DNA from 4 places in the Serratia sp. NPDC078593 genome. Region 1 is predicted to be linked to each of the others. Evidence: predicted binding sites of a transcription regulator. Region 1 holds the regulator's gene; each other region holds the start of a gene.

Region 1 (7,900 bases):
TGGGGCTGGCGATGGAGCTGATCATGGCGCCACTGGTACAGCGGCTACTGGAAGGGAAAAAAATCGAATAACGCTTCGGCTATGCCTGGGGCGCAGTCGCATGTTGAACCGCCAGCGCCGCGCCCGAGATCTTACTCTACGTCACGCACCTCAAAGCTGTGGGATACCTCGGCGGCTTTCCCCAGCATCAGCGCCACTGAACAGTATTTTTCAGCGGAAAGATCCACCGCACGCTCAACCGCTTTCTCACTCAGCCCTTTACCACTCACGATAAAATGCAGGTTAATGTGGGTAAATATCCGCGGGGCTTCTTCGCGACGTTCAGAACTGAGTTTGACCTCGCAATCGCACACCGCATGGCGGCCTTTTTGTAAGATCGAAACCACGTCGATCGCACTGCAACCACCGACTGACATCAACACCATTTCCATCGGGCTAGGTGCCTTATCGCCTGCGTTGCCATCCATCAGAACCTGATGACCAGACGCCGACTCACCTAGAAACGTTAATCCCTCAACCCACTTTACTCTTGCCTGCATTCTGATTACTCCGGTTAATTTCTTAAAATCAGACTACGCGTTCACACGCAAACTGGCAATGGAACCTGACGCCGGTCATGTGTGAGCGAGACAACACAAGACACCCGCCTCACTCTGTGCTACAAACAAAGCCGAAATAATTCTTGCTGGACACTGATTTTCAGGGAAATGCCCGCAGAAAGGTGCCTAATTTGGTATGTTAACAGAATGTAGCTTGCAGCGCTCACAGCAAGTTAATATGCTAGGGCAATAGCGTATTTTACGGCACGCCTCAAAACGGTTAAATGGCAGTCACTCACCGTCAGCCCTAACTCGTTTGACAGGGAACTCTGACCCCTGTGATACAGGCAGATTACAACAGAGGATAATAGCGAATGGTTCTCGGCAAACCGCAAACAGACCCGACTCTCGAATGGTTCTTGTCTCATTGCCATATCCACAAATATCCATCAAAAAGTACGCTGATTCACCAAGGTGAAAAGGCCGAAACGCTTTACTACATCGTGAAAGGCTCCGTAGCGGTGCTCATCAAGGATGAAGAAGGTAAAGAGATGATCCTGTCCTATCTCAATCAGGGCGATTTCATCGGCGAGCTTGGATTATTTGAAGAAGGTCAGGAGCGCAGTGCCTGGGTAAGGGCCAAAAGCGCCTGTGAAGTGGCTGAAATTTCTTATAAGAAATTCCGTCAGTTAATCCAGGTTAACCCTGACATTTTAATGCGCCTGTCGGCACAGATGGCAAGCCGTCTGCAAGTCACCTCAGAGAAAGTGGGTAACCTCGCTTTCCTTGATGTTACCGGCCGCATTGCGCAAACCTTGCTGAATCTGGCTAAACAACCGGATGCCATGACTCACCCAGACGGCATGCAAATTAAAATTACCCGTCAGGAAATTGGCCAAATCGTCGGTTGTTCACGCGAAACGGTCGGCCGTATTCTGAAAATGCTCGAAGATCAAAATCTGATTTCCGCACACGGCAAAACCATTGTCGTTTACGGCACGCGCTAATCAGTAAAAAACGGCACATCACGCGCCGGTTCAGACTGCTGACAAAGCTCGTTATGAGGGAAAGCGTGGCTGTGGGGTCGTAGTGGCGTAAGCCACCGGAGCACCCCTCGCTACGCTAGGCCCGGGTATCTCGGGGGCCATAGACGACTTCGTCATCAAGCTCAAAACGGCGCCTCACGCGCCGTTTTCTCTTTGGGTTAGATTATCCGCTCTGCTCGGGTTTGATAACACACCGTTTAGGGTATTAACCTGCCTTCACCACATCCTGCACTGCCCGTTCAAACCGTGCCATACCTTCTTCAATATCTTGCAGCGCGACCACCAATGAAGGGGCGAAGCGAATCACATTTGGCCCAGCATTCAAAATCATCACCCCCCGAGCAGCTGCGGCATTCAGGAAATCACGAGCCATACCACGGTAAGCCGCCGTCAGTTCTGCGCCAATCAGCAACCCCATACCGCGAATATCGCTGAAAACCCCGTATTTATTACCGATCTCAGTCAGAGCCGAGACATAAAGCGTATGACGTTGTTCGACGCCACTCAACACCTCATGCGTATTGATCACGTCTAACGCGGCTTCGGCTACCGCACAGGCTAACGGATTACCGCCATACGTGGTGCCATGCGTACCGACCTGCATCACCGAGGCAATCTCTTCGGTGGTCAACATAGCACTCACCGGGAAGCCACCGCCCAATGCTTTCGCGGTGGTTAAAATATCCGGCGTCACACCGTAATGCATATAGGTAAATAGTTTACCACTGCGACCCATACCGCTTTGCACTTCATCAAACACTAATAACGCCTGATGCTGGTCACATAGCTCGCGTACGCCCTGCAAGAATTGCGCTTCGGCCGGTGTGATGCCCCCCTCCCCTTGAATCGGCTCCATCACCACCGCGCAGGTCTGATCATCCATTACCGCCTTCACCGCCGCCAGATCATTGAAGGGAACATGCACGATGTCGGCCGGTTTGGGCCCAAAACCGTCAGAATATTTCGCCTGCCCGCCAACCGATACGGTAAACAGCGTGCGGCCGTGGAACGCATTGTAGAAAGCGATAATTTTGGTTTTGTAAGGGCTGTGGCGGGTGATGGCGTAATGGCGGGCTAACTTGAACGCGGCTTCGTTAGCCTCAGCTCCCGAATTAGCAAAAAATACACGATCGGCAAAAGTCGCGTCGACCAGTTTGGCCGCCAAGCGCAAAGCCGGTTCATTGGTGAATACGTTACTGGTATGCCACAGGGTTTCTCCCTGTTGCTGCAATGCTGCCACCAACGCCGGATGACAATGCCCCAGCGCGGTCACCGCAATGCCACCCGAGAAATCGATATACTCTTTACCTTGACTGTCCCACACGCGGCTCCCTTTACCTTTAACGGGAACAAACTGGGCTGGTGCATAAACAGGCAGAATCACCTGATCAAACGTGCTACGGTTAACGGTGTATTTTTCGGTCATTATCGGCCCACCCTGAGCGCTATCGGTTTCTGACAGGATTATTAAGTGAAATTATAATCACAAAATATGCATAAAAAACCAATCAAGGGCAAACCTAAATCACCGTTAACGATAAATAAATCGTAATCGATTAACTTTTAAGGAAATTATCCAACAACTGGTGCCCCTGCTCACTCAAAATACTTTCCGGGTGGAATTGCACCCCTTCCAGCGCCAATGTGCGGTGGCGAATACCCATAATCTCGTCACGCTCGCCATCGCGTTCGCTCCATGCAGTGATGTCGAAACAATCTGGCAAAGTAGCAGCATCCAGCACTAAGGAATGATACCGGGTGACGGTGAGGGGATTATTTAGCCCACGAAACACCCCGTGGTTACTGTGGCAAATTGCCGAGGTTTTGCCGTGCATCACCTGCCGAGCCCGCACCACATCGGCACCAAACGCCTGCCCCAATGCCTGATGGCCGAGGCAAACACCGAGTATCGGCAGACGACCAGCAAAATGGCCGATCGCCGCCAGCGAAATGCCCGCCTCATTTGGCGTACAGGGTCCGGGTGAAATCACTAAATGTTGCGGAGCCAGCCGTTCAATATCGGCCAGTTGCAGTTCATCGTTACGCTTCACCAACACCTCTGCACCCAGCTCGCAGAAGTATTGGTAAAGGTTATAGGTGAAAGAGTCGTAATTATCGATCAGCAGCAGCATGACAAGTCCCGCAGAAAAAATGCTGCGCTAGTGTACTGCCACTGACGTTATTTGCCGCTTATTTTTTGCGACCCCCGCTAAATGAGCCTAAAATACCACGCAGAATTTTTTTGCTGAGGTCACGCGCCATGCTCTTGGCGGCGGTTTGCACGATACCGTCACGCTTACCACCGCGTGGGCCGGTGGAGCCAAACAACAGCTCGTTTAAACTGCCCATCAAGCCGCCGCCACTTTGCTGGCCAGCCTTCGATGCCGTTTTATCCACCGCTTCCGCATCCTCGCCCACAGTAGAGAACCCTTCGGCCGACAGTTTTTCGTAAGCGGATTCACGGTCGATCATCTCTTCGTATTGGCCGTACAGCGGCGATTGGTTAATCGCGCGGTTCAATCCCTCAGCACCCAGCACACCCATTTTGGACTCTGGCGCAATCACCATCGCCCGCTCCACCACGTTCGGCCGCCCTTTTTCATCCAAGAATGACACCAACGCTTCGCCGACGCCCAACTCAGTAATAGCGCTTTCGGCATCAAAGTCTGAATTAGCACGCAACGTTTGGGCGGCCGCTTTCACCGCTTTCTGATCGCGCGGCGTAAACGCGCGCAGCGCGTGTTGCACCCGGTTGCCTAACTGGCCTAGCACGCTGTCTGGAATATCCAGCGGATTTTGCGTGACAAAGTAGATACCCACGCCTTTTGAACGAATCAGGCGTACTACCTGCTCGATCTTGGTCAAGAGTGCAGGTGGCGCATCGTTGAACAGCAGATGGGCTTCATCAAAGAAGAACACCAACTTAGGTTGCTCAGGATCGCCCACCTCCGGCAGATGCTCGAACAACTCGGCAAGCAACCACAGTAGGAACACCGAATACAATTTTGGCTGATTGATCAGTTTATCTGCCGCCAGCAGGTTGATATTACCGCAGCCATTAGCATCGGTTTTCATCAGATCCTTGATGTCCAGCATCGGCTCGCCAAAGAACTGATTGGCGCCTTGTTCCTCCAGCGTCAATAACCCACGCTGGATCGCGCCGACCGATGCCGAAGAGATGTTGCCATATTGGGTCTGGAACTGTTTCGCGTTATCCCCAACGTATCGCACCATGGCACGCAGGTCTTTCATGTCGAGTAACAGCAGTGCATTATCATCGGCGATTTTGAACACCAATTGCAGCACGCCGCTTTGTACCTCATTCAGATCGAGCAAACGCGCTAGCAACAATGGGCCAAGATCGGAAACGGTCGCGCGGATCGGGTGCCCCTTCTCGCCATAAATATCCCACGGGATAATCGTATTGGCCTGCGGCTGCCAGTCCGTGACGCCAATCGCCGCCAAACGCGCCTGTAACTTTTCGTTGGCAACGGCCTCAGTGCCAATGCCAGACAGATCGCCTTTCACATCAGATAAAAATACCGGCACGCCCAAGCGCGAGAACTGCTCAGCCATTTTTTGCAGCGTCACGGTCTTACCGGTACCGGTCGCACCGGTGATCAGGCCGTGACGGTTAGCCAATGCGGGCAGAATCACCAAATCTTTTACCGGTTTCCCCTCTTTCATCGCTTTGGCGATAATCCGTGCTTCACTCATGTTCTTTTCCTTTGACGCTGACGCGGCGCACATGCGCCTGTTGCTGGCTTTCTGCTACGCATTGCGCAGAGGTGGTCAACAATCATACAGCTTGAAGTATAATGGGTATAAAGCTATAAGCGCGGCTTAACCGCGTCAAGGGCAAACAAACAGAGCAGACCGCTAAACGTTTCTCTCAGGTTAACCCGTCGCCGCCTATCGCCCTATTTATCACTCATCCACGCAACCCTAGCTGTTCTTTGAGCGATTTCAGATAGCGGCGACTGACTGGTATCGGCTCCCCCACCGGCATGATCATTTCCGCCCCGCCGCTTTCTTCAAAACGGATCTCACGCACCTGCTCCAAATTGACCAGATATTGCCGATGGCAACGCAGCAGCGGCGTCCGATTTTCCAACGTGCGTAACGTCAGCTCAGTGAAACATTCCATGCCATCGTTACGCACAACATACACGCCGCTTAAACGGCTGCGGATAGCGATGACCTCATCGAAACGCAATAAATAGATGCGGCTTTGACCGGTGCAGGGAATGTATTTCAGATAGCCCTCGCTTTCTGGCAACGCGGTCATATCCGGCGCTACGCGACGCTGCTGTAGCCGTTGCAGAGTTTTATTCAAACGCTGGGGCTCTGCGGGTTTCAACAAATAGTCAAAGGCATGTTGTTCGAATGCTTGTAAGGCGTATTCATCATACGCGGTAAGAAAGACTATGGTTGGCATACGATTGGGATCGAGCATACCCACCATTTCCAACCCGCTGATACGCGGCATTTGAATATCTAAAAAAACCACGTCCGGCTGCACACGGTGGATCTGGCTAATGGCTTCTATCGCGTTGGCACATTCGCCAATGACCTTCACGCCGCTTTCCTTTTCCAGCAGGTGACGTAAATTATCACGGGCGGATGGCTCATCATCGACAATTAATACCTTCAACATCAGGCTGCCCTCACCATCGGAATGTTAAGCGTAATACAGGTATAGGCCTCCGGTTCGCAGCTCACCTGCACACCATAATCCTCGCCGTAACGCACACGAATGCGCTTATCCACCAGGTTCATGCCTAGCCCAACCCCCGAGTTTTTCGCCTGGAACAGGCCGGCATTATCCGTCACCTGTAACAATAGCCGTTCCCCCTCACAACGCGCACCAATATCGATTCTGCCAATCCCCAAAAGATGCGAGGTGCCATGCTTAATGGCGTTCTCAACGATAGGCTGCAACGAAAAGGCCGGTAAACGCACCGCCAGTAACGCCTCTGGTAACGAAACCGCAATTTCCAACCGTTCGGCAAACCGTGCCTTTTCGATTTGTAGATAGGCATTAACGTGCTCGATCTCATCCGCCAGCGTCACTTCATCCTCGCTACGTTTGAGGTTCTTACGAAAGAAAGTAGAAAGATATTGCACCAGCTCACAGGCACGCTCGCCGTCACGGCGAATCACCGCCACCAGCGTATTCAACGCATTAAACAGAAAATGTGGGTTTACCTGTGCATGCAGCAGTTTGATTTCAGACTGAGCCAACAGCTGTTTGTGCCGTTCATACTGTCCGGCCATAATCTGTGCCGATAGCAGGCTGGCAATGCCCTCGCCCAACGTGCGGTTGATGGTGCTAAACAGTTTGCTCTTCGGTTCATACAGTTTGATAGTGCCAATCACCCGCTGATTCTCGCCGCGCAGCGGGATCACCAGCGTGGAACCCAGTTTGCAACTGCCATTAATCGAGCAGCGGTACGACAGTTCATTGCCATCGGCATACACCACTTCGTTGTTGTCGATGGCGCGATGGGAATGCGCAGAGGAAATGGGCGTCCCCGGCAGATGGTGATCGTCGCCAATACCGATAAATGCCAGCAGCTTGTCGCGATCGGTGATCGCTACCGCACCGATCCCCAGTTCCTGATAAATAATTCGCGCAACTTTCATGCTGTTTTCCTGATCGAAACCTTGGCGCAAAATACCTTCCGTACGTTCTGCCAGCTTCAACGCTTTAGAGGAAAACGCACTGGTGTACTTCTCAAACATAGCGCGCCGATCCAACAAGATTTGTATGAACATAGCCGCACCTACGGTGTTGGCAATCAGCATCGGCAAAGCGATGTATTCCACCAATCGCAAAGCTTCATCAAATGGGCGGGCAATGGCCAGAATAATCACCATTTGCAGCATTTCGGTCACCAACGTGACGCCTGCGACGAACAACGGATTAAACAGTAAACCCATGCGCCCGCGCCGTATGGCTACACTGTGCACCAGCCCCCCTACTAGCCCTTCGGCAATCGTGGATATCGCGCAAGCGACATCGGTCATCCCACCGAGCGTATAACGGTGCACGCCGCCGGTTAACCCGACCAGAAAACCCACCGACGGCCCGCCCAGCAAACCGCCCAGCACGGCACCGATGGCACGGGTATTGGCAATGGAATCCTGAATATGCAGACCAAAATAGGTCCCCATAATGCAGAACACCGAAAAGATTAAATAGCACAGGAGCTTATGCGGCAGGCGGATCGTCACCTGCGTCAGCGGGGTAAATAACGGGGTTTTGCTCAATAAGTAGGCAATGACAAGGTATACGCACATTTGCTGCAATAG
Region 2 (7,900 bases), on a different contig from region 1:
CGGTAAGAAGTCCATAACATGAGACGCCCACTCAACGCGCTCGCCAGCGGCCAGCCAATGGACATTAATGCCAGCGTCGTCCCCGCCTGTAACGGTGTTCCCCCCATGGTGCCTTGGATAAAAGTCGGTAAAAAGGCGCTGATCCCCATCATCGCCGCGCCAATCGCCAACCCACCGATGTTCCCCGCCACGATCACCTTACTGCGCCATAGCGCCAGCGGGAATAGCGGTTCCGGCGCACGACGCTCCTGGCGTACTAACATCACCAGAGACGCGGCTGCCAGCAGTAACATCGGAACGATCCACCACCCGAGATTCTCCGCCTGCAACAGTGCTAACAACAGGCTGGAAACAAACAGCGTTAGCCAAGCCGTTCCCGCCAAGTCCAGCGCATGTTGGCGTACCGGTTGGCGCTCTGGCAAATAACGCCCCAGCAAAAACATCGCCAATAGCCCCATCGGCAAATTGACCCAAAATACCAGCGCCCACGGCAGATGTTGCACGATAAACGCACCAAGCAGCGGCCCGACGATCGCCGACACGCCCCATACGCTTGATAAATACCCCATCACTTTCGGCCGCTCTTGCGGGCTATAGATATCACCGATGATCGTGGTGGCAATCGGCATCACGGCTCCTGCACCTAAGCCTTGCAGCAGCCGAAAACCAATCAGCCAATACATATCGGGTGAAAAACCACACAGAATGGACCCTAGCAAGAAAAGTGAGGCACCAAAGAAGAAGACACGTTTACGGCCATATAAATCGGCCAAGCGACCATAGATGGGAATGGTGATCGCCTGTGTTAACAGATAGACCGCGAATACCCAACCCAACAGCGAAAAACCACCCAGATCGGCAATGATGGTTGGCATCGCGGTGGCAACGATGGTCGCTTCAATGGCCGACATAAACATCGCAAACATACAGGCGATGAGGATCAGCGGCCGGTGCGCAACCGGCGCTGAGAAAGTGTCATTGGTCATTAATTACTCATACATACACGGTGAAGGTTTAGCGAAGTATACCAGTGATGGCGCATGACACCCATTGAGCATCTTGTTATCGCTTTGCTTTTAATCAGTGTTACCTATTACAACGATTGCTTACACCACGCTAATCAGTTGACCTCAATCAAGAGTCTTTGCGCCATTCCCCCTGACAATCGTGGGTGCCGATTTTTTCATCTGATCAGGTGATGACGGCATGTGGAAGCTAACTCAATGGAGCGAGAAAACAATGAAAAAAATTATATTAGGCGGTGCGATAGTGGCGATCGCCGGGTATCTGGGGGTGATTGGCTACATCCATCATTACGACCAACAACGTCAACCTGCCGTCGCGGGTAACGCCATTAGCGCTATCTTCACCGATCACGGTTGTGATTATTGCCACACGACCTCTGCCGATTTGCCCTTCTATGCAAGGTTACCGATAACCAAACAGTTGATGCAATATGATATCAAAACCGGATTGCGCTATTTTGAACTCACCCCGACGCTCGCCGCCTTGCAACAAGGGCATGCGCCACCTGAAGTGGATTTAGCCAAGCTGGAGTCGGTGCTGCGACAACATGAGATGCCGCCGCTACGTTACAAAGTGGTGCATTGGGCAGGAGAATTGAACGCTAACGCGCGACAAACCTTGCTCGATTGGATCCAGCAACAACGTGTGCAATATTACACGTCGCCTGACGCCCCCGAGGCCCTGCGCGGTCAGGCAATACAGCCCATACCGGCAAGCCTGCCAACCAACGATCAGAAAGTCGCACTAGGGTTTCGGCTGTATCACGATCCGCGTTTATCCTCAGATAACAGTATTTCCTGCGCACATTGCCATAGCTTAGGTGCAGGCGGCGTCGATGGCCGCGTCACTTCGCTCGGCGTTAAGGGGCAGCAAGGCCCAATCAACGCACCAACTGTGTTTAACGCCGTGTTCAACTTTACTCAATTCTGGGATGGTCGCGCACATGATTTGCAAGAACAAGCAGGAGGCCCGCCGCTTAATCCGATAGAAATGGCCTCCACATCCTGGCAGCAAATCGTTGACAAATTGGAACACGATGCGCAATTGAAAAGTGACTTTCAACGCGTTTATGCCGATGGATTCTCTGGTACCAACATTACCGACGCCATTGCAGAGTTTGAAAAAACGTTGATCACGCCTGATAGCCCGTTTGATCGCTATTTAAAGGGCGATGACAACGCGCTGACCGCCCAGCAAAAGCATGGCTATCAACTGTTCCGTGACAACAAGTGTGGTACTTGCCATACCGGTATTAACCTTGGTGGCCAGTCGTTTGAGCTGATGGGATTGAAAGCAGATTACTTCGCCGACCGGGGTAACTCAACTGACGCCGACCTTGGCCGTTACAACGTCACGAAAAACGATACCGATCGCCATCGTTTCAAAACGCCGACGTTGCGCAATATCGCGTTGACCGCCCCTTACTTCCATGACGGCAGCGTGGCCACGCTGCATCAGGCCGTACGTGATATGCTGAAATATCAGGTCGGCACCACGCTGCCAGACAGTGATATCAACGATTTGGTGGCGCTACTGGAGGCCATGACCGGTCATTATCAGCCGAAAATGCTAATCCGGCCATGATCGTTTAATCTCTCACAACCAGCGAATCTGCAAATATTCGCTGGTTTTCAAGTGTTCCGACAAGCACAATGCCCGCTGACCCTTTCATTTTATTCACCCTTTTACTGACACATGAAAAGATTGGTCCACCTACGCCACTATCGCGCCCTATTGCGCCATCTGTTTATCGCGGTTTTCCTCGGCATCTGCGCCGCGTTGGCGGTATGGCTTTTCCATCGCGCGATGTTAGGTCTTGAATGGCTGTTACTCGACCATGAAAGCGGCAGTCTGGTGTCGGCGGCGGCCGCATTGCCAGCCTGGCGGCGGGTGCTAACGCCTGCCCTTGGCGGTTTAGCCGCGGGCTTTTTACTGTGGATTTATCAGCGTTATCAGCATCAGCGTCCATCAGCACCCACCGATTATATGGAAGCCATTGAAACCGGTGATGGTCGCTTGGACGTCAGCGCCAGTTTAGTGAAGTGTTTGGCCTCTTTACTGGTGGTTTCCAGCGGCAGCGCCATTGGCCGCGAAGGCGCGATGATCCTGCTGGCGGCGCTCGTAGGCTCCGTATTTGCTCAACGATTCACCCGCGAAAAGGAGTGGAAACTGTGGGTGGCTTGCAGTGCCGCCGCCGGGATGGCCAGCGCCTATCATGCTCCGTTGGCGGGGAGTCTGTTTATTGCCGAAATTTTGTTTGGTACGCTGATGCTGGCATCGCTGGGTCCGGTAGTCATTGCCGCCGTGAGCGCCCTACTGGTCACCAATCTGTTAAATGGTGGCCAGGCTCCCCTCTATTTGGTTGAAGCGTTGCCCGCACCGTTGCCAATGCAATATTTACTGATGGCGTTGCTGGGTGTTTTAGCTGGCGTATGTGGGCCATTATTTCTGTGGGCCATGTCGGCAACCGGCCATGCTTTCCGGTCATTACGTTTAACGCCGCCGCTGCAATTGGCGCTGGGCGGGTTAATCGTAGGTCTGCTGTCCTTGCTGTTTCCTGAGGTATGGGGGAACGGTTACAGCGTAGTGCAATCATTGCTCAGTGCACCGCCGGGCGCATTACTGGTTGGCGCCATTCTGATCTGCAAATTATTGGCAGTGTTAGCCAGCAGTGGTTCCGGTGCACCCGGTGGGGTATTTACCCCAACGCTATTTGTTGGGGCGGCAATGGGCTCGGTTATCGGTCAGTTGTGTACGCAGTGGCCGGAGCTTGGCAACGCTATTCCGCTGTTAATGGCGCTGACCGGCATGGCAACGTTATTGGCTGCCACCACCCACGCGCCGATTATGGCTGCGCTGATGGTGTTTGAAATGACCGGTGAATATACGCTATTACCCGGTATTTTGTTGGCCTGTGTGATTGCAACCACCGTTTCTCGGGGTCTACGGTCGGTATCGGTTTATCATAATGCTTAGCGGTTCAGTAGCGTAGAAATATCCAGATAGCGTGCCAATTCACGCTGCTCAGGGCGCGGCAGATAAGGTATTTCGCCCAATAAGGGCGCCGGGATCCGCTGTTGTAACGCTTCAATGGTTTCTGCGTAGTGCGCTAAACCGGGATTGATGCGATTGGCAACCCAGCCTAACAGCGGCAACCCATCGTTGATGATCGCCTGGGCCGTCAGTAGCGCATGGCTGACACACCCCAACTTTATTCCTACCACTAGCACCACAGGCAACTGCTCTTGGATCACCCATTCGGCATAGGGGCGCAGATCGTTCATTAACACCCGCCAGCCACCGCTGCCTTCGACTACCACGGTTTCGGCTTTTGTGGACAAATGATGCAAACCGCTACTCATCACGCCATAATTAATATCGTCTGTCGCATGGGCATGGAAAACTTCGTCCATACAAGTAATAGGATTTATCTCGGCATAGCTTAGCGGTACGCTGGAAGAGGCCTGCAACACCAAGGCGTCTTTGTTGCGAATCCCCTCGCTGGTTTCCTGACAGCCTGCCGCAATCGGCTTATATCCCACCACTGTGCGCCCTTGCGCGGCAAAAGCCTGCATCAGAGCGCGGGAAATCACGGTTTTACCCACATCGGTATCCGTACCTGTAACAAATAAACGCTTTAACATGAGTAGAGTGCCCCGGAATGCTCCGTTAACGAAAGTAACGCCGTAAAAAAGGCGAGAGTATCAAACGGGAAAATTCTAGGGTATGCACACCCGTCGGAGATTGAGATAGCTCAATCTTTTGTCGTTAAAACGTAAGAAGTGCTGATATGGCGAGATATTCGACAGGTTAAGCTACCCCTGCAACAGCTTCACCAGCAAAGAGCCATTGTACAGCGCCTCTTTTACCAGTGCCGCCCCCGGCATGGTGCCTTGATTAAAAAACTGCGTAGATTCGACATGCAAGTGTTGGCTGTAAATGGGTAATGATTGTTGATTGATACAGGAGGCAATCGCCGGGTGCAAGATTTCTGATGCGCGGTTGAGCGGCGAACCCACCAAGATTTTTTCTGGGTTAAACAGATTCACCATGATGGCTAAAATACGCCCTACGCTGTGCCCAACCCCCAGAATAATATCCCTCGCCAATTGATCACCCGCAAGCGCCGCATCACAAAGCGATTCAACGGTTAACGGCGCATGGCGCAACGTGGAGGTCATGGATACGCGTAAACGTTGCTGGGCAATATCCAACATATTTTCAATGCTGGCGATGGTTTCCAAGCAGCCGTGATTACCGCAATAACAACGTTTGCCGTAGGGATCGACCTGAGTATGGCCAATTTCCACCACGCGCTGGCTACCGGCGTGCAGCACGCGCCCCCCGGTGATCACCCCCGCCCCAACGTTGTGATCGATAACCACCTGAATTACGTTCTGATGCCCGCGCGAGGCGCCATACAGTGCTTCGGCCATCGTCCAGGCACTGATGTCGTGTTGCAGAAAAACCGGTAAGCCGGTGCGTGATGCCAACTCAGGCCCAAGCGGCATATCTTCAACGTGATAAAAGGGCATGCGGTGCACAATCCCCTTTGCCACATCGATCATGCCGGGCAGCGTAATCGCAATGGCGGTGAGACGTTCGAGACGCTGCTGGTGACGAATAAAAAATTGGTCAACTTCAGCGACGATGCGCGCTAACAGCGGTTCAGCGTGCTCTGCCGCCAACGGTAGCTGTTCTTCCACCACCATTTTGCTGCTCAGATCACGCAGCGCCAGCGTGATGGAACCCCGGCTAATGCGCGCTGAAAGATAATGCCAGGCCTCAGTATCCAGCACCAAACCCACAGCGGGCCGCCCACGGCTGCCGACTTCCTGAAATTCGGTTTCTTTAACCAGATGGGCTTCCAGCAACTCACGCACAATTTTTGTGATGCTAGCGGGTGCCAACTGCGCTCGCTTTGACAGTTCAATGCGCGAAATAGGCCCATGCTGATCGATCAGCCGATACACCGCCCCTGCATTTGTTTGCTTAATCTGATCAATATGCCCAGGCTGTCCGTCAGCAATCACACACCCGCTCCTACTATTTTTCGCGCTTCTAAATAAAGACTAAAGGTTATGGTGGGGCTTTTGGAATAAAGCGTCAACTATTTGATTCGTTATGTGATTTGCTGCACATAATCACGGGTATTCCGCCCTGCGTTGCCGCTTGCTTGCGCCCGCTCACCGCTTATTGCGATGACTTCAACATCAGATTCATCAACGAGTTAGCCGCGGTGGTTAATGGCCGTTGTCGATGGTGAACCAACCAGACCTCTGTCAATGCATCCGGCTCGGCCAGTGGCAGATAGTTAACGCCATCTATTTTCACTCGACCAAATGATGCGGGCAGAATAGAGACCCCTAATCCAGCAGAAACCAATCCAATAATCGTCATCGCTTCGCCCACTTCTTGGGTGATGTACGGCGTGATACCGGCGCGTTTGAGTAACAATAACGTTTCATCGTAAAGCGCGGTGCCCACTTCACGTGAGAAAAACACAAAAGGTTCATCGGCCAGGTGGGCAAAACGCAACGTGCCTGGAGCCAGTTTCCCTAGCGGGTGCCCTTCTGGCACCACGGCCAACATCGGTTCACGCAGCAGCAGTTGATGCTGTAAGGCTTCGGGAAGCTTAGTGTTACGCATCACACCTAAATCCAACTCGCCGTTGAGCAGTGGCTCTAGCTGTTGTTTGGTGTTTATTTCACGCATTTTGATATGCACTGCCGGATGTTGCAGACGAAATGCCCGTAAATTACGTGATACTACGCCAATAAACGGCGCGGATGAGGTAAAACCGATGGTCAATTCGCCTAATTCCCCTCGTTCTAACCGCGAGGCTTTTTCTGCCGCCCGATTGACTTGGTCGAGCACCTGCCAGGCCTCTTTCAAAAACATTTCACCGGCCTGCGTCAAACTGACAGTACGGTTATTGCGCGCCAATAATTTTGCGCCCACCATCGTCTCCAGCGCTTGAATTTGCTGACTCAGCGGCGGTTGAGATATACGTAACCGTTGCGCGGCGCGGCCAAAATGCAGCTCCTCAGCAACGGCAATAAAATAACGCAAGTGACGCAACTCGATATTCATATTTAAAACATCTTAATTCGAATAATTAATATATTAGACAAAAAATTGGCATCTCCCTATTCTTTTGTGAATTAACACTGTGTTGATGCCCTATCCCGATATTCGGTAAGGAATTGCTGTGACCTCCCCTGTGCGTTCTGCGGCCGCTGTGCCGTCGACGCTGGCCGCCAATAATGATGTGATGACGACCACTGCGCCAAAAACTCAACGATCCGCGTTGAATAAACGCCCTTATATTGAACGTGGGACATCATCCCCGTTTTGTCGCGTTTTCGATGGGGTTGTATATCAGCGGTAACTCAATTGGCGGTATGAGCGGCCGTTTGGTGACTGGGGTGTTAACCGATTTCTTCTCCTGGCGTGTTTCCCTGGCCGTTATTGGGCTTTTTGCGTTGATCGCCGCCTGCGTTTTTTGGCGTATTTTGCCCACATCACAACACTTCCGAGCCAGCTCACTGCGCCCAAGAACCTTACTGATCAACTTCAAATTACACTGGCATGACAAAGGATTGCCATTACTGTTTGCCGAAGGTTTCTTGCTAATGGGCAGCTTTGTCACCCTGTTCAATTATATTGGTTATCGATTGTTAGCGAATCCCTACTATCTTAGCCAAGCGATTGTCGGTCTGTTGTCGGTGGTTTACCTGACCGGTTCTTACAGTTCGCCAAAAGCAGGTGCCATGACCGCACGCTATGGCCGGGGACCGGTCTTGTTGGGTTCGATAACGATTATGCTGAGCGGCGTACTGATTACGCTCTTCGCACCCATCACCCTGATTTT
Region 3 (7,900 bases), on a different contig from region 1:
CCGCCTTGAGGTTGGGAGCTGTTCGTATCGCGCGGATAGGAAACTCGCGTTTTGAGCAGCGGGGGACAGGACGTTCATCCAATGTTTGTCTTCGGGAGTGGGAAATGAAACCTTTCTTACGCTGGTGTTACGTTGCGACAGCACTCATGCTGGCAGGATGCAGCAACAATGATTGGCGTAATGATGACGTTTTGGCTATTCCGTTGCAGCCGACGCTGCAGCAGGAAGTGATCCTGGCGCGCATGGAACAAATACTTGCCAGCCGGGCACTGACGGACGATGAGCGTGCGCAGCTTTTATATGAGCGCGGTGTGCTGTATGATAGCCTTGGGTTACGTGCACTGGCGCGCAATGATTTTTCGCAAGCGCTGGCGATACGTCCTGATATGCCAGAAGTTTTCAACTACCTGGGCATTTACTTAACGCAGGCAGGCAATTTTGATGCTGCCTATGAAGCGTTTGATTCTGTACTAGAGCTTGATCCAACTTACAATTACGCGCGTTTAAACCGGGGCATCGCACTGTATTATGGCGGCCGCTTCCCGTTGGCGCAGGATGATCTGCAGGCGTTTTATCAAGACGACCCAAATGATCCCTTCCGTTCATTGTGGCTTTATCTTGTGGAAAGAGAGATCGATTCCAAGAAAGCTGACGTAGCGCTCCAGCAGCGTTATGACAAAGCGGACAGAGGGCAATGGGGATGGAAAATTGTCGAATTCTACCTAGGTAAGATCAGCGAAAAAACGCTGATGGAAAGCCTCAAGGCAGATGCAACGGATAACACTTCGCTCGCTGAGCATCTCAGTGAAACTGACTTCTATTTGGGTAAACATTACCTGAGTCTGGGGGACAAGAGCACCGCTTCGGCGCTGTTCAAACTGACGGTGGCTAACAACGTTCATAACTTTGTTGAGCACCGCTATGCATTGTTGGAATTGGCACTTTTGGGCCAAGAACAAGACGACCTATCGGAATCGGACCAGCAATAGCTGACGAACACCTATACCCAAAAGGTTTCGCGTTGCGGCAAGTTGGCAATCGAACGCATCCCTGGGAGCTTAGTGAACTAAGTGACGAGGGTGAGGGAGAGCAGCCAACACGGCAGCAGCGTGAAAGATGAAGGGTAATCAGCCTGATAGACCTTGGCATATGCCATAGCTATCGCCTTCACGGGTGAGGGCTTTTTTGTTCGTTTTATAATCTAATTTGAGCCGGTTCACACTTTTCAATGAAAATGACTGAAAATTTTCTCGACGAGTTATGTAGACTGGCTGCCATTATTAATGAGGCACGTGTACATGACTACTGAGCTTGAAACCTCTTTTGCTGACCTGGGGCTGTCTGCTCCTATCATTTCTGCCCTGACCGATCTGGGCTACGAAAAACCGTCACCGATCCAGGCAGAGTGTATTCCTCACCTGTTGAACGGTCGCGATGTGCTGGGTATGGCACAAACCGGCAGTGGTAAAACTGCAGCGTTCTCGCTGCCACTGCTGCATAACCTCGACGCTTCCTTGAAGGCACCACAGATTTTGGTGCTGGCACCGACCCGCGAATTGGCGGTTCAGGTTGCTGAAGCGATGACTGATTTCTCTAAACATATGACTGGCGTTAACGTTGTTGCCCTTTACGGTGGCCAACGTTACGACGTACAGCTGCGTGCCCTGCGTCAGGGCCCACAAATCGTAGTGGGTACCCCGGGCCGTTTGCTGGACCACCTGAAACGCGGCACCCTGAACCTCTCTAACCTGAGCGGTCTGGTGCTGGATGAAGCCGACGAAATGCTGCGCATGGGCTTTATCGAAGACGTAGAAACGATCATGGCAGAAATCCCGGCTGAACATCAGACCGCACTGTTCTCTGCCACGATGCCGGAAGCGATTCGTCGCATTACCCGCCGCTTTATGAAAGAGCCGCAGGAAGTGCGTATTCAATCCAGCATTACTACCCGTCCTGATATCAGCCAGAGCTACTGGACTGCACAGGGCATGCGTAAGAATGAAGCGCTGGTGCGTTTCCTGGAAGCCGAAGACTTTGATGCTGCAATCATCTTTGTGCGTACCAAAAACGCTACGCTGGAAGTGGCTGAAGCGTTGGAGCGCAGTGGTTACAGCAGCGCTGCATTGAACGGCGACATGAACCAGGCACTGCGTGAGCAGACGCTGGAGCGTCTGAAAGACGGTCGTCTGGATATCCTGATTGCCACCGACGTTGCGGCTCGCGGCCTTGACGTTGAGCGTATCAGCCTGGTAGTAAACTACGATATCCCAATGGATTCAGAATCTTACGTTCACCGTATTGGCCGTACTGGTCGTGCTGGCCGTGCTGGCCGCGCGTTGCTGTTTGTGGAAAACCGCGAACGCCGCCTGCTGCGCAACATTGAACGCACCATGAAGTTGACCATTCCTGAAGTTGAGTTGCCAAATGCTGAACTGTTGGGTCAACGTCGTCTGGCCAAATTTGCCGCGAAAGTACAGCAACAGCTGGAAAGCAGCGATCTGGACATGTACCGTGCTCTGCTGGCTAAACTGCAGCCGGAAGAAGAACTGGATATCGAAACGCTGGCCGCCGCACTGCTGAAGATGGCGCAGGGCGAACGTCCACTGATTCTGCCACCCGATCCGGTATTCAAACCGCGTCAGCGTCGTGAATTCAACGATCGTGACGATCGCGGTGGCGACCGTCGTCGTGACAACCGTGACGGCGGCGATCGTCCAGCACGTCGCGAACGTCGTGATGTGGGCGAGATGCAGCTGTACCGCATTGAAGTGGGCCGTGATGACGGTGTTGAAGTACGCCACATCGTGGGTGCTATCGCTAACGAAGGTGACATCAGCAGCCGTTACATTGGTAACATCAAACTGTTTGGCTCTCACTCCACTATCGAGTTGCCAAAAGGTATGCCGGGCGAGATCCTGAATCACTTCACGCGTACCCGCATTCTGAACAAACCGATGAACATGCAACTGCTGGGTGACGCTCAGCCGCATGAACGCCGTGAGCGTCGTGAAGGCGGTAATGCCGGTGGCGAACGTCGTGGCAACGGCCGTCCATTCAATGGCGAACGCCGTGAAGGTGCTGGTGCACCACGTCGCTCTTTCGGTGAACGTCGTGAAGGCGGTAACGCTGCCGGTGGCGAGCGCCGTGGCGGTGGTAACTTTAATCGTGACCGCGCACCGCGTCGTGACGATGCTGCACCTGCGACACCACGCCGCCGTTTTGGTGATGCATAAATCCTGATTTAGCCGTGATACGGTGAATCATGCTAAAAACCAGCCTTCGGGCTGGTTTTTTTATGCCTGAAATTGCTGTTAATCGAAACTAATGGCGTATTATTTACCGGGTTTTTATTCACGGATGTGATGCATAGGAGATGCCATGAGTTGGCAGTATTTCAAATCTCAATACCTGGTGCGCTTTTGGGCGCCGTTACCGGCGGTGATTGCGGCGGGGATCCTTTCGACTTATTACTTTGGTTTGACCGGGACTTTCTGGGCCGTGACCGGCGAATTTACCCGCTGGGGTGGGCATGTATTGCAATGGTTCGGTTTTCACCCTGAACAGTGGGGTTACTTCAAAGTGATTGGTCTTGAAGGGACACCGTTAGAACGCATCGATGGGCGAATGATTATCGGGATGTTTGCCGGGTGTATTGCCGCCGCACTGTGGGCAAACAATATCAAACTGCGTATGCCCCAGTATCGTATGCGTATTTTTCAAGCACTGTTGGGGGGCATTATCGCGGGTTTCGGTGCACGGTTGGCGATGGGCTGCAACCTTGCGGCTTTCTTTACCGGTATTCCTCAGTTCTCGCTACATGCCTGGTTCTTTGCGCTTGCTACCGCCGTAGGTTCATATTTTGGTGCCAAGTTCACGTTATTGCCGCTGTTTCGCATTCCGGTGACGTTACAGAAAGTGCAGTCGGCTGCGCCATTGACGCAAAAACCGCAGCAGGTGCGTCGGCGTTTTCGACTCGGTATGGTGATATTTCTGTTGGCGTTGGTATGGTCACTGTGGACGCTGTTCGATGCACCTAAATTGGGGATCGCCATGCTGTTTGGCATCGGATTTGGCCTGCTGATTGAACGCGCGCAGATTTGCTTTACCTCGGCGTTTCGTGATCTGTGGATCACCGGTAGAACTCATATGGCTAAAGCGATTATCTTGGGTATGGCTGTCAGTGCCATCGGCATTTTCAGTTATGTGCAACTTGGTGTGGCACCCAAGATCATGTGGGCGGGGCCTAACGCGGCATTGGGGGGATTATTGTTTGGTTTTGGCATCGTGCTAGCAGGCGGGTGTGAAACCGGCTGGATGTATCGCGCGGTTGAAGGCCAAGTTCACTATTGGTGGGTAGGGCTAGGCAATATCATGGGGGCGACACTGCTGGCTTATTATTGGGACGACCTGGCTCCGGCATTGGCGACAGATTATGACAAAATCAATTTATTGGATACGTTTGGCCCGACGGGCGGCCTGCTGGTGACTTACCTACTATTGGCACTGGCGTTTGTCGCCATGCTGTGGTGGGAAAAGCGTTTTTTCCGCGCCAAACCGCAGGCGCAGGGCGTTAATTTGAGGAGTGTGCCATGAAATCGCAAACGATCGTGCCGGATTACCGCTTAGATATGCTCGGTGAGCCATGCCCTTACCCGGCGGTGGCAACGCTAGAGGCAATGCCGCAGTTAAAACCGGGTGAGATTCTTGAGGTGATTAGCGATTGCCCGCAGTCAATCAACACTATTCCACTCGATGCGCGCAATCATGGCTATAGCGTGTTGGATATTCAGCAGGATGGGCCAACCATTCGCTATCTGATCCAGCGATAACATCAGAGACGCGAAAGTGATATAGCTATCTTCTCCGTAGGGGCGTGACATGTTGCACCTGTCAGCACTCAGTCTCACACATGGTCATTGACATCAGGGCGCCGTAAGGCGCCCGTTACATTAGGGTTAGGCTGTCAGTAACGCGTCTTTTAACTGCGCAACCAGTTCAAACGAGTGGAGCCGTGCTTGATGATCAAAAATTTGTCCGTTGACCATGATCTCATCGGCGTGAGTTTCTTTCAGTAGCGCTTGTAAACCGTGGCGCACGGTATTTTTATCGCCAACAATCGACATACTGAGCGCGTGTTCGACGCCATATTGTTCACCCGCGGTCCACAACGCGTGAATGTTATCAACCGGTACGGGCAGTGGGCCTGGCGAACCCCGTCGCAGATTGATGAACTGTTGCTGCATGGAGGTAAACAGGAAACGTGCATCGCGATCGCTATCGGCCGCCACCACGTTAACGCACACCATCGCATGCGGTTGCGGCCAGCGTTCAGAGGGTTGATAGTTTTCACGATACAATTTCAGCGCTTGGAACAGCATATCTGGCGCGAAGTGTGAGGCAAATGCGAACGGTAGCCCCAACTTGGCTGCCAACTGGGCGCTGTACAGGCTGGAACCCAATAACCAAATCGGCACATGCAGGCCCTGCCCCGGTACGGCTTGTACCGCCTGGCCCGGTTGCAGTTCGCCAAAGTAATGTTGCAGCTCCTGCACGTCACGCGGGAAATTATCCACTTCACTTGAAAGGTGGCGACGCAGCGCCATCATGGTGCGTTGATCCGTGCCGGGTGCGCGGCCTAGCCCGAGATCAATACGGCCAGGATACAGCGATTCCAACGTGCCGAACTGTTCGGCAATCACTAAGGGGGCATGGTTTGGCAGCATCACACCACCGGAACCGAGGCGGATAGTTTGTGTTCCTGCGGCGAGAAAACCCAATAATACCGAGGTTGCTGCGCTGCCGATGCCGGTCATATTGTGATGTTCCGCTAACCAATAGCGTTGGAAACCCCACTTTTCAGCATGTTGTGCTAAATCTAAAGAACAGTGGAACGCATCGCGTGGTTTTGCGCCCTGCGGGATCGGTGAGAGATCCAGTACCGAGAGCGGTACCAGTTTATTTTCAGTCATATCATTCGTCCATTGTGCCAAATTTCATCGCTTAAAGGGCGAGTGCAGAGATCTGCTCGTTAACGTTAAAAGCATAATTCAAATTACGGTTATAAAAGGGGATATCTGTGCTTGTGATATCCTTAGCGTAGGAGTGGCTTTTCTAGAGATTTATAAAGATGGTGCGGGATTAATAACACAATAATAATTTTGCCAAATTCGTTGCGGGTGAATCGTGTTTGCCCCACAGAAGTGAATGATGAGACTGACGGGCGCAGCGTGCTACGCCCCAACGCAGGAAGCGGGATTTCGGATAGACCATTTTTTTACCCCGCCGTGAACCGTTCAGGGAGCCTGACGCATGAAAAAAAAGACGTTATTTACCCTGTTGCTGGTCGTGTTTGCCATCGCCATGGCGGTGTTATTTCGCGCGCACAACCAGTATTTATTATTACAGGGCGAAGTGGATGCACCGGAAGTGGTCGTTGCATCTAAAGCCAAAGGGCGGGTCATTGAACGCCTGGTGGAGCGTGGGGACGATGTTAAAACTGGGCAACGGTTGATTCAACTCGACAGCCCGGAGCTGATGGCGCAACTGCGCTCAGCGCAAGCGACGCGAGACGAAGCCAAAGCACAGCTCGAACAATCGCTCAACGGTACGCGAGAAGAGAGCATCCGCAGCCTGCGTGCCAGTCTGGCGCAGGCGCAAGCCGAACTGCGTAACGCGCAACATGATTACGATCGTAACGTGAGCGTGGCGGCCAAAGGCTATATCTCTAAGTCGGAACTGGATAGCTCTCGACGCTCGCGTGATACCGCTTACCAGCAGGTATTGGCAGCAAAAGCCAATCTGGATGAAGGGATTAATGGCGATCGAATAGAACTGCGGCAAAAATATGCGGCGGCGCTGCGGGCAGCAGAAGAAAACCTGCTGGAAGTGAAAGCCCAGACCGATGATCTGCAGGTGAAAGCGCCGGTAGACGGCGAAGTGGGGCCGATCCCGGCCGAAGTGGGTGAATTGCTCAATGCGTCGAGCCCCTTGTTGACGTTGATCCGCATACCGGATGCGTATTTCGTGTTCAATTTGCGTGAAGATATTCTGGCCCATGTGCGCAAGGGGGATAAAGTTACGCTGCGGGTGCCGGCATTAAAGGACAACAACATTGAGGCTGAAGTGCGTTACATCGCACCGCTGGGCGATTACGCTACCAAACGCGCGACGCGTGCGACCGGTGATTTCGACCTGAAAACCTTCGAAGTCCGTCTGTATCCGGTTCAGCCGGTCGAGGGCCTGCGCCCGGGGATGAGTACCTTATGGCAATGGAAAGACTAAGAGCCGGGTGGCGTTGTTTCAGCCATGCCTTCGATAGTGAGTGCCGTATTGCCTTTCGCAGCCCGGTTATTCACTGGCTAGGCTGGCTGTTTCCACTGCTGCTTTTCGGCTTGATTGGTAGTAACTTCTCGGAAGGTACACTGCTGGATTTGCCGGTATCGGTGGTGGATAGCGATCACAGCCCGTTATCAAAATCGTTGATCCGCAAACTGGATGCCGGTTCGCACGCCCATGTTGAAGCCTATGCGGGTGGCATGGATGAATCAATTCGCCGCTTACGCAGTGCGCAAGACTATGCGCTGCTGTATGTGCCGCCAGATTTTGAAGCCAATGCGCTGGCAGGCAAGCAGCCAAGCATTGTGTTGTATTACAATGCGTTATTCTACGGTGCGGGTTTGTATTCCACCCAGGATTTCAGCGGATTGATTAGCGAGGCCAACGGCAATTACCGTGCGATCATTGCCGGTGAAATGGGTAAAACGTTGCCACCGTTGGCTGACGTAGCGCTCAATTACGGGAGCCTGTTTAATGCCAGCGGCAGCTATATCTATTATCAACAGTTTGCCGCCACCATTCATCTGCTGCAATTGTTTGTCGTGACCTGCATGATTTACGTCTT
Region 4 (7,900 bases), on a different contig from region 1:
AACTGGGCTGGAGTTATCCGATCACCAAACACGTCCGCTTCTATACCCAAGTGTTTAGCGGCTACGGCGAATCACTGATCGATTACAACTTCCGGCAGACACGGGTTGGCGTTGGTGTCATGCTTAACGATATTATGTAGTCAGGCAGTCTTATTCGCGGCGTATTGATGCGCCGTTGCATCAAAATGGGGAAGTGTGTGTCGACCGCAGCAGTGATAAATAGAGCGTTGCTAGCAGAACAGGTGTTGCGCGACACCTTTGGCTATCAGCAATTCCGACCGGGGCAACAAACGATCATCAATGCCGCTATCGGCGGGCAAGATTGCCTGGTGGTGATGCCGACCGGTGGCGGTAAATCGTTGTGCTACCAAATCCCTGCGCTAGTCATGGATGGCCTGACGCTGGTGGTTTCCCCATTAATCTCACTGATGAAAGATCAGGTCGATCAGTTGCTGGCTTACGGCGTTTCCGCCGCGTGTTACAACTCCAGCCAAACGCGTGAGCAACAGCTTGAGGTGATGGCTGGTTGTCGCAGCGGTAAGGTAAAGCTGCTGTATATCGCGCCGGAACGGCTGATGATGGACAGCTTTCTCGATCTACTCGATCACTGCCAGCCTGCGTTGCTGGCGGTTGATGAAGCGCACTGTATTTCACAATGGGGGCATGATTTCCGCCCGGAATACCGTGCACTTGGCCAACTGAAGCAACGCTTCCCCGCGATGCCGGTGATAGCGTTAACCGCGACCGCCGATGAAGCCACCCGTGGCGACATTACTCGTCTGCTGGCGCTGCACGATCCGCTGATTCAGGTCAGCAGTTTTGACCGGCCGAACATTCGCTACACGCTGGTGGAGAAGTTCAAACCGCTCGATCAGCTGTGGCGTTTTGTGCAGGATCAGCGCGGTAAGAGCGGCATTATCTACTGCAATAGCCGCGCCAAGGTGGAAGATACCTGTGCGCGTTTGCAAAGCCGAGGGTTGAGCGTGGCGGCTTATCACGCCGGGCTGGATAACGAGCGGCGTGCGCAGGTGCAGGAAGCCTTTCAACGCGACGACCTGCAAGTGGTGGTAGCCACGGTGGCGTTCGGGATGGGGATCAACAAGCCTAACGTACGCTTTGTGGTGCATTTTGATATTCCGCGCAACATCGAATCTTATTATCAGGAAACCGGCCGAGCGGGGCGAGATGGCCTGCCTGCCGAAGCCATCTTGTTATACGACCCCGCAGATATGGCCTGGTTACGTCGTTGCCTGGAAGAAAAACCGGCCGGCCAACAACTCGACATTGAACGCCATAAGCTGAACGCCATGAGTGCGTTTGCCGAGGCCCAGACCTGCCGCCGTTTAGTCTTACTCAACTATTTTGGCGAAGGAAAGCAGCAGGCCTGTGGTAACTGTGATATTTGCCTCGACCCACCCAAACGTTACGACGGTCTGGAAGATGCGCGTAAAGCGCTGTCGGCGATAGGTCGCGTTGGTCAGCGTTTCGGTATTGGTTACGTGGTTGAAGTGTTGCGCGGTGCGAATAACCAACGTATCCGCGAGTTTGGTCACGATAAGTTGCCGGTATACGGTATTGGCCGCGATCACACCACGGAACATTGGACCAGCGTGCTGCGGCAGCTGATTCATTTGGGTTTTATCACCCAGAACATTGCTATGCATTCCGCGTTGCAATTGACCGAAGCGGCGCGGCCGGTGTTACGCGGTGAGGTGCCTCTGCAGTTGGCGGTGCCGCGTATTCAGAGCCTGAAAGCGCGTGGCGGCAGTAACCAGAAAACCTACGGCGGTAATTACGACCGCAAACTGTTCGCCAAATTGCGCAAGTTACGTAAGTCTATCGCGGATGAAGAAAATATCCCGCCCTATGTGGTATTTAACGACACAACACTGTTGGAAATGGCTGAGCAGATGCCGATCAAGGCCAGTGAACTACTCAGTGTCAACGGCGTCGGGCAGCGTAAATTGGAGCGTTTTGGCGCGCCGTTTATGGCGATGATCCGCGACCATATTGATAATGATGACGAATAGACATCGCAAATGATGTGGTGACAGCGGAAGTACACGGCGATTGCGCCACTTTTGTAAGAAATTTATCGCAATACGCGCGTATGATTTTGGTGATAAAGGGCACTTTTTTCCGTGATGGACTAAGGAAAACAATCAATGACGTCGTTTACACTCAACCTTAATGAATGGTTAACGCGCGAAACGCGGTTTGCGGCATTTGCGACCGGACCATTGTTGGATTTTTGGCGACAACGTCAGGAAGGTGAGTTCAGCGGCGTTGATGGTGTGCCGATTCGTTTTGTATGCTTTCGTTCCCCACAGCATCAGCGGGTGGTGGTGATAAGCCCGGGCCGCATAGAAAGTTACGTGAAATATCCAGAAGTTGCCTACGATCTGTTTCGTTGTGGCTACGATGTGCTGATCCTAGATCATCGTGGACAAGGGCGTTCTGGGCGTCTGCTCGCCGATACGCACCGTGGTCATGTGATAAACTTTGCAGATTACGTCGACGATTTTAGCCAGTTTTACCAGCAGGAAGTCGAGCCGCGGGGTTATCGACAGCGTTTTGCTTTGGCACATTCGATGGGCGGCGCCATTCTGGCGCATTTTTTGGCGCGTCAGCCGCAGGCGTTTGATGCGGTTGCGCTGTGTGCGCCGATGTTCGGGATATTTCTACCGATGCCAGGTTGGTTGGCGAACGCCATCCTGAATTGGGCGGAGAAACGACCGAAGGTGCGTGATTACTATGCAGTGGGAACCGGCCAGTGGCGGCCGTTGCCGTTCATGGTCAACCGGTTAACCCACAGCCGCGAGCGTTATCGTCGCACGATACGCAGTTACGCCGACTACCCTGAGCTGAGGGTTGGTGGGCCAACTTATCACTGGGTGCGGGAAAGTCTTCACGCGGGGCAACAAGTCATTGCCGACGCGGCGACGATCGCCACGCCTATTTTATTATTGCAGGCCAGTGAGGATCGGGTTATCGACAACCGGGCTCATCAGGCTTTTTGTCAGGCACTGTCCGCTGCGGGGAACCCGTGTGAAGGGGGAGAACCGCAGATAATCAAAGGCGCCCGCCATGAGATCCTGTTTGAGCGGGACGCGATGCGCGCCGAAGCATTGAACGCAATCCTGCGCTTCTTTGCTCAACATTTAGGTGGTGACGCTACCGCCGACCACACCATTAGAGGTTAGAACATATCGCTATGTATCACGTCGTTGCTTCCGATTTAGATGGCACGCTGCTATCTCCCGACCATACGCTGTCGCCTTACGCGAAAGAAACACTCCAATTGTTGACTCAGCGTGGTATTCACTTTGTTTTTGCCACCGGCCGCCACCATATTGATGTTTCGCAGATCCGCGACAACCTCGACATCAGCGCGTTTATGATCACCTCCAACGGTGCGCGGGTGCATAACACCGATGGCGAATTAATTTTTAGTCATAATCTGGACAGCGATATCGCGCGTGATTTATACGGCATAAAATTTAACGATCCGCACATCACCACCAACGTTTATCGTAACGACGACTGGTTTATCGATCGTGAAAGCCCGGAGCAGAAAGAATTTTTCCGCGAGTCCGTATTTAAATATCAGCTGTTTGAGCCGGGTATGTTGGACACCGATGGCGTGTGTAAGGTGTACTTTACCTGCGACGACCATGAAAAACTGTTGTCGCTGGAAGAGGCTATCAACGCGCATTGGGGTGACCGCGTCAACGTCAGCTTCTCATTCCCAACCTGCCTGGAAGTCATGGCGGGTGGCGTGTCCAAGGGCCATGCGTTGGAAGAGGTGGCGAAAATAATGGGCTATTCGCTGAAAGAATGCATCGCATTCGGCGACGGGATGAACGATCTGGAAATGCTGTCGATGGCCGGTAAGGGCTGCATCATGCGTGATGCGCACCAACGCCTGAAAGATAAACTTCCACAACGTGAAGTGATTGGTTCCAATATCGACGACGCTGTGCCGCACTATTTGCGCCAGATGTTTTTATCCTGAAATCGATGACAAAGTAATAGGGGCGAACGGGTTCGCCCCTGACGTTTTTTATTGATGCTGCCCCTGTTTTTGCAGGAATTGCACGCCCTTATCCGGGAAGTCGGTGAACACGCCGTCTACGCCAGCCTGGTTGTAAATCACGTCATAGAGTTGATTGACATCGGTCACGTAGGTTGGCAATGCATCTGCGCGGATGGTATAGGGATGTACCGCCATTTTATTGGCATGCGCGTCTTTTACCATCTCGGTCAATACAATGTGGTTTGGCTTAGATTTATCGGCATCGACCAGCATGTGATAGTCAGGGCCGATACCGTCAGCATATTGGGCGATTTGCTTCATGGCGCCCGGTTTGAACATCCAATCATAGTCATAGTTCACCCACTTGCCGTCGGCTTTTTGCTCGTAGGTTTCGTTCCAGTCGGTGTAGGCAATCAACTGAACCAATTTCAGGTTCATACCCAGCTTAGGTTGTAACTCGTTTTTGATGCGCTTGAGTTCATTGGCATCAAAGCACTGCAAATAAACGTTGTCGTTCTTGCCGGTGTAACCGTATTGCTTCAGCACCGCCAGCACTTTGCTGGAGATGTCTTTGCCTTCCTGCTGATGGAACCACGGTGCTTTAATTTCTGGATAAATGCCGATGTTCTTGCCTGTGGAGTGATTCAGGCCTTGCACAAACTCAATTTCTTCCTGAAAGGTGTGTACGCGGAAGTCAGATTTCCCCATTGGGAAACGCCCCGGATAGCTCTGTACTTGCTTGCCGTCTTTAATATCAAACCCTTCGCTGAACTTTAACGATTTGATTTCCGCCAAGGTAAAGTCGATCGCGTAGTAACGGCCATCTTTACGCGCCCGGTTAGGGAAACGTTCGGCAACGTCGGTCACGCGATCGAGATAGTGATCGTGCAATACCACTAACTCGTCATCTTTGGTCATCACCAGATCTTGCTCTAGAAAATCAGCACCCTGAGCATAAGCCATGGCCTTGGTGGGCAATGAGTGTTCCGGCAGATAGCCGCTGGCACCACGGTGAGCAATGACCACTTTATTGGCGGCCTGCGCGATGCTGGTGAGTGAGGAGGCTAAAATAATGCCGGCCAGCAGGGCTTTGACATGAGTTCGCATAGTTTTCTCCATGAGGGAGCGGGGAATAAAAAGGCCGCAAAGCGGCCTTTCAGACCGCTGACAAAGTCTGTTATTAGGGAAAGCGTACCGAAGGGGTCGTAGCGGCTTGCCGCCGGAGCACCCCTTGGTGCGCTAAGCCCGGGTATCTCGGGTTCAAAGGCAACGTTGTCATCAACTTCAAAGGCCGCATAGCGGCCTGCGTCAGTTTTGCGCGGATTAACCGCGTTTGGCGGCGATTTCCGCGTGGTGTTTCTTCTCGCTGATCATGGTCAGCAGCAGCAGGATAACGGCGCCGATGCTGCCGCCAATCATCACCATGAAGCCACCGTCCCAACCGAAGAAGTCCACGGTGTAACCCACAACGGCGCTGGCCGCGACTGAACCGCCCAGGTAACCGAACAGGCCGGTAAAGCCAGCGGCGGTGCCAGCAGCTTTCTTCGGTGCCAGTTCCAGCGCGTGCAAGCCGATCAGCATCACCGGGCCGTAGATCAAGAAACCGATGGTGATCATACAGGCCATATCAATACCGGGGTTGCCGACCGGGTTTAGCCAATAAACGATGGTAGCGATGGTAACCAGCGTCATGAAGAATACGCCGGTGGCGCCACGGTTGCCTTTGAACACTTTATCCGACATCCAACCGCACAGCAGCGTACCCGGGATACCCGCGTATTCGTACAGGAAGTAAGCCCAAGAGGATTTATCCAGTGCGAAGTGTTTCACTTCTTTCAGGTAGGTCGGTGACCAGTCGAGAATGCCGTAACGCAGCAGGTAAACAAACACGTTAGCGACGGCGATGTACCACAGCAGTTTATTCGGCAGAATATATTGCATGAAGATCTGTTTAGCGGTCAGTTCTTCTTCTGCTTTTTCTGAATAGTCATCCGGATAGTCGTTTTTATACTCTTCGATCGGCGGTAAACCACAGGATTGTGGGGTATCGCGCATCAGAGCGAAGGCTATCAGCGCCACCAGAATGGCACCGAAAGCGGGCATGTACAGCGCCGCATGCCAGTCGTTGAACCAAGCCATACCCAGCAAGAACAGTAACGGAGGCAAACCGCCGCCGACGTTATGAGCACAGTTCCATATCGAAACGATACCGCCACGCTCTTTTTGCGACCACCAGTGCACCATGGTGCGCCCGCACGGTGGCCAACCCATCCCCTGGAACCAGCCGCATAGGAATAACAGTACGAACATCACGGCGATGCTAGAGGTTGCCCACGGCACGAAACCCATGAACAGCATGACGGCGGCGGCCAGAATCAGGCCCGCAGGCAAAAATACCCGGGGGTTGGAACGGTCAGAAACCGAACCCATGATAAATTTCGAAAATCCATAGGCGATGGATATGCCCGACAGCGCGAAACCCAGATCGCCACGGCTAAAACCTTGGTCGATCAGATAAGGCATCGCCAGCGTGAAGTTTTTACGGACCAGATAGTAAGCGGCGTAGCCGAAGAAAATCCCCATAAAAATTTGCCAGCGCAATTTCCGGTAGAGCGGATCTACCTTATCGAGCGGCACACGGGAAGTGTGTGCAGCTGGCTTAAAAATACTCAACATGAGCGCCTCCGATGGCTTTATCAGTATTACATCCTCAGAGGATCAGTCTCTGGTGATGATTGTGCGGATATCGATGTGTCGTTTTTTGTTCCATAACGAGCGCCATGCTAGTCAAAACCCCTGGTTGGCTGTGTGATGCATCGCGCATTTGTTACACTTTTATGAAACTGCGGCGAATTTTGAGCGATTCGTTAACGTTATGAAATAGAGAAAGGCAAAAAAGTCGTGATATTGATCACAATCATGGTTTTTTATGGACATTTTTCTTTCGTTTTAGGTTCGTTATTGTTCCTTATCAAACAAAAACCGCACTAACTGTGGCTCAATTCCTCCATAATCAGCGATTTTGGGGGTGTGATGAGCAACAATTCACCGGCTAACGAAACGGATGTGATCATTATTGGCGGTGGGGCGACCGGCGCGGGCATTGCCCGTGACTGCGCGCGTCGTGGTCTACGTTGCATTTTGCTGGAGCGACACGATATTGCTACCGGTGCGACGGGGCGCAACCACGGTTTACTGCACAGCGGCGCGCGTTATGCGGTGACGGATAGCGAATCGGCACGGGAATGTATTGAGGAGAACCGCATTCTCAAGCGCATCGCTCACCACTGTATTGAGCGCAGTGACGGCCTGTTCATCACGTTGCCACAGGATTCGTTCGACTATCAGCAACAGTTTATTGCCGCATGCCAGCGGGCGGGGATTGACGCCGAGGCTATCGATCCGCAGCAGGCTTTACGGCTAGAACCCGCCGCTAACCCGGCGTTGATTGGCGCGGTGAGAGTCCCGGATGGCACCGTCGATCCCTTCCGCCTGACGGCGGCCAATATGTTGGATGCGCGCGAACATGGTGCGCAGATTCTGACCTACCACCAGGTCATCGGTTTGCTGAGGAATGGCGATCGCGTCAGGGGCGTGCGCGTTTACGACCATCAGAGCGGCCAGCAGTACGAGATTCACGCTGAGGTGGTGGTCAATGCGGCCGGTATTTGGGGCCAGCAAATCGCGGAATATGCCGACTTACGTATCCGTATGTTCCCGGCGAAGGGGGCATTGTTGATCTTGGGGCATCGCATCAACAACATGGTGATCAATCGCTGCCGCAAGCCCGCGGATGCCGACATTTTAGTGCCGGGCGATACCATTTCGCTGATTGGCACCACCTCAACGCACATCGATTATGAC

The links. Region 1 encodes CRP, which controls carbon source genes, mostly activating them, when cyclic AMP is high. Its sites were predicted from a motif close to ATGTGANNNNNNTCACAT; they were not measured.
Region 2: the regulator CRP is predicted to act here: its motif matches at 6,151-6,168, upstream of mlc (sugar metabolism global transcriptional regulator Mlc).
Region 3: the regulator CRP is predicted to act here: its motif matches at 1,205-1,222, upstream of yrbN (protein YrbN).
Region 4: the regulator CRP is predicted to act here: its motif matches at 6,843-6,860, upstream of glpT (glycerol-3-phosphate transporter).

What each region holds. Positions count from the first base shown of each region.
Region 1 covers NZ_JBNNGK010000010.1:144,137-152,036, reverse strand. The annotation lists gene ACQKDS_RS13085 (phosphoribulokinase) at 1-71, shown strand, start outside; gene ACQKDS_RS13080 (OsmC family protein) at 132-539, opposite strand; gene crp (cAMP-activated global transcriptional regulator CRP) at 914-1,546, shown strand; gene argD (bifunctional acetylornithine/succinyldiaminopimelate transaminase) at 1,791-3,011, opposite strand; gene ACQKDS_RS13065 (aminodeoxychorismate synthase component II) at 3,142-3,717, opposite strand; gene ACQKDS_RS13060 (helicase HerA-like domain-containing protein) at 3,776-5,302, opposite strand; gene btsR (two-component system response regulator BtsR) at 5,517-6,242, opposite strand; gene ACQKDS_RS13050 (LytS/YhcK type 5TM receptor domain-containing protein) at 6,242-7,900, opposite strand, start outside.
Region 2 covers NZ_JBNNGK010000005.1:165,514-173,413, reverse strand. The annotation lists gene ACQKDS_RS08070 (MDR family MFS transporter) at 1-986, opposite strand, end outside; gene ACQKDS_RS08065 (cytochrome c peroxidase) at 1,240-2,610, shown strand; gene clcB (voltage-gated ClC-type chloride channel ClcB) at 2,722-4,002, shown strand; gene bioD (dethiobiotin synthase) at 3,999-4,670, opposite strand; gene mlc (sugar metabolism global transcriptional regulator Mlc) at 4,842-6,059, opposite strand; gene ACQKDS_RS08045 (LysR substrate-binding domain-containing protein) at 6,220-7,119, opposite strand; partial or broken gene ACQKDS_RS08040 (MFS transporter) at 7,371-7,900, shown strand, end outside.
Region 3 covers NZ_JBNNGK010000001.1:325,961-333,860, reverse strand. The annotation lists gene nlpI (lipoprotein NlpI) at 105-989, shown strand; gene yrbN (protein YrbN) at 1,229-1,309, shown strand; gene ACQKDS_RS01475 (DEAD/DEAH family ATP-dependent RNA helicase) at 1,299-3,233, shown strand; gene yedE (selenium metabolism membrane protein YedE/FdhT) at 3,379-4,593, shown strand; gene yedF (sulfurtransferase-like selenium metabolism protein YedF) at 4,590-4,829, shown strand; gene ACQKDS_RS01460 (luciferase-like monooxygenase) at 4,956-5,969, opposite strand; gene ACQKDS_RS01455 (HlyD family secretion protein) at 6,310-7,281, shown strand; gene ACQKDS_RS01450 (ABC transporter permease) at 7,263-7,900, shown strand, end outside.
Region 4 covers NZ_JBNNGK010000004.1:278,237-286,136, forward strand. The annotation lists gene pldA (phospholipase A) at 1-140, shown strand, start outside; gene recQ (ATP-dependent DNA helicase RecQ) at 198-2,030, shown strand; gene pldB (lysophospholipase L2) at 2,166-3,203, shown strand; gene yigL (sugar/pyridoxal phosphate phosphatase YigL) at 3,215-4,015, shown strand; gene glpQ (glycerophosphodiester phosphodiesterase) at 4,064-5,143, opposite strand; gene glpT (glycerol-3-phosphate transporter) at 5,360-6,712, opposite strand; gene glpA (anaerobic glycerol-3-phosphate dehydrogenase subunit A) at 7,070-7,900, shown strand, end outside.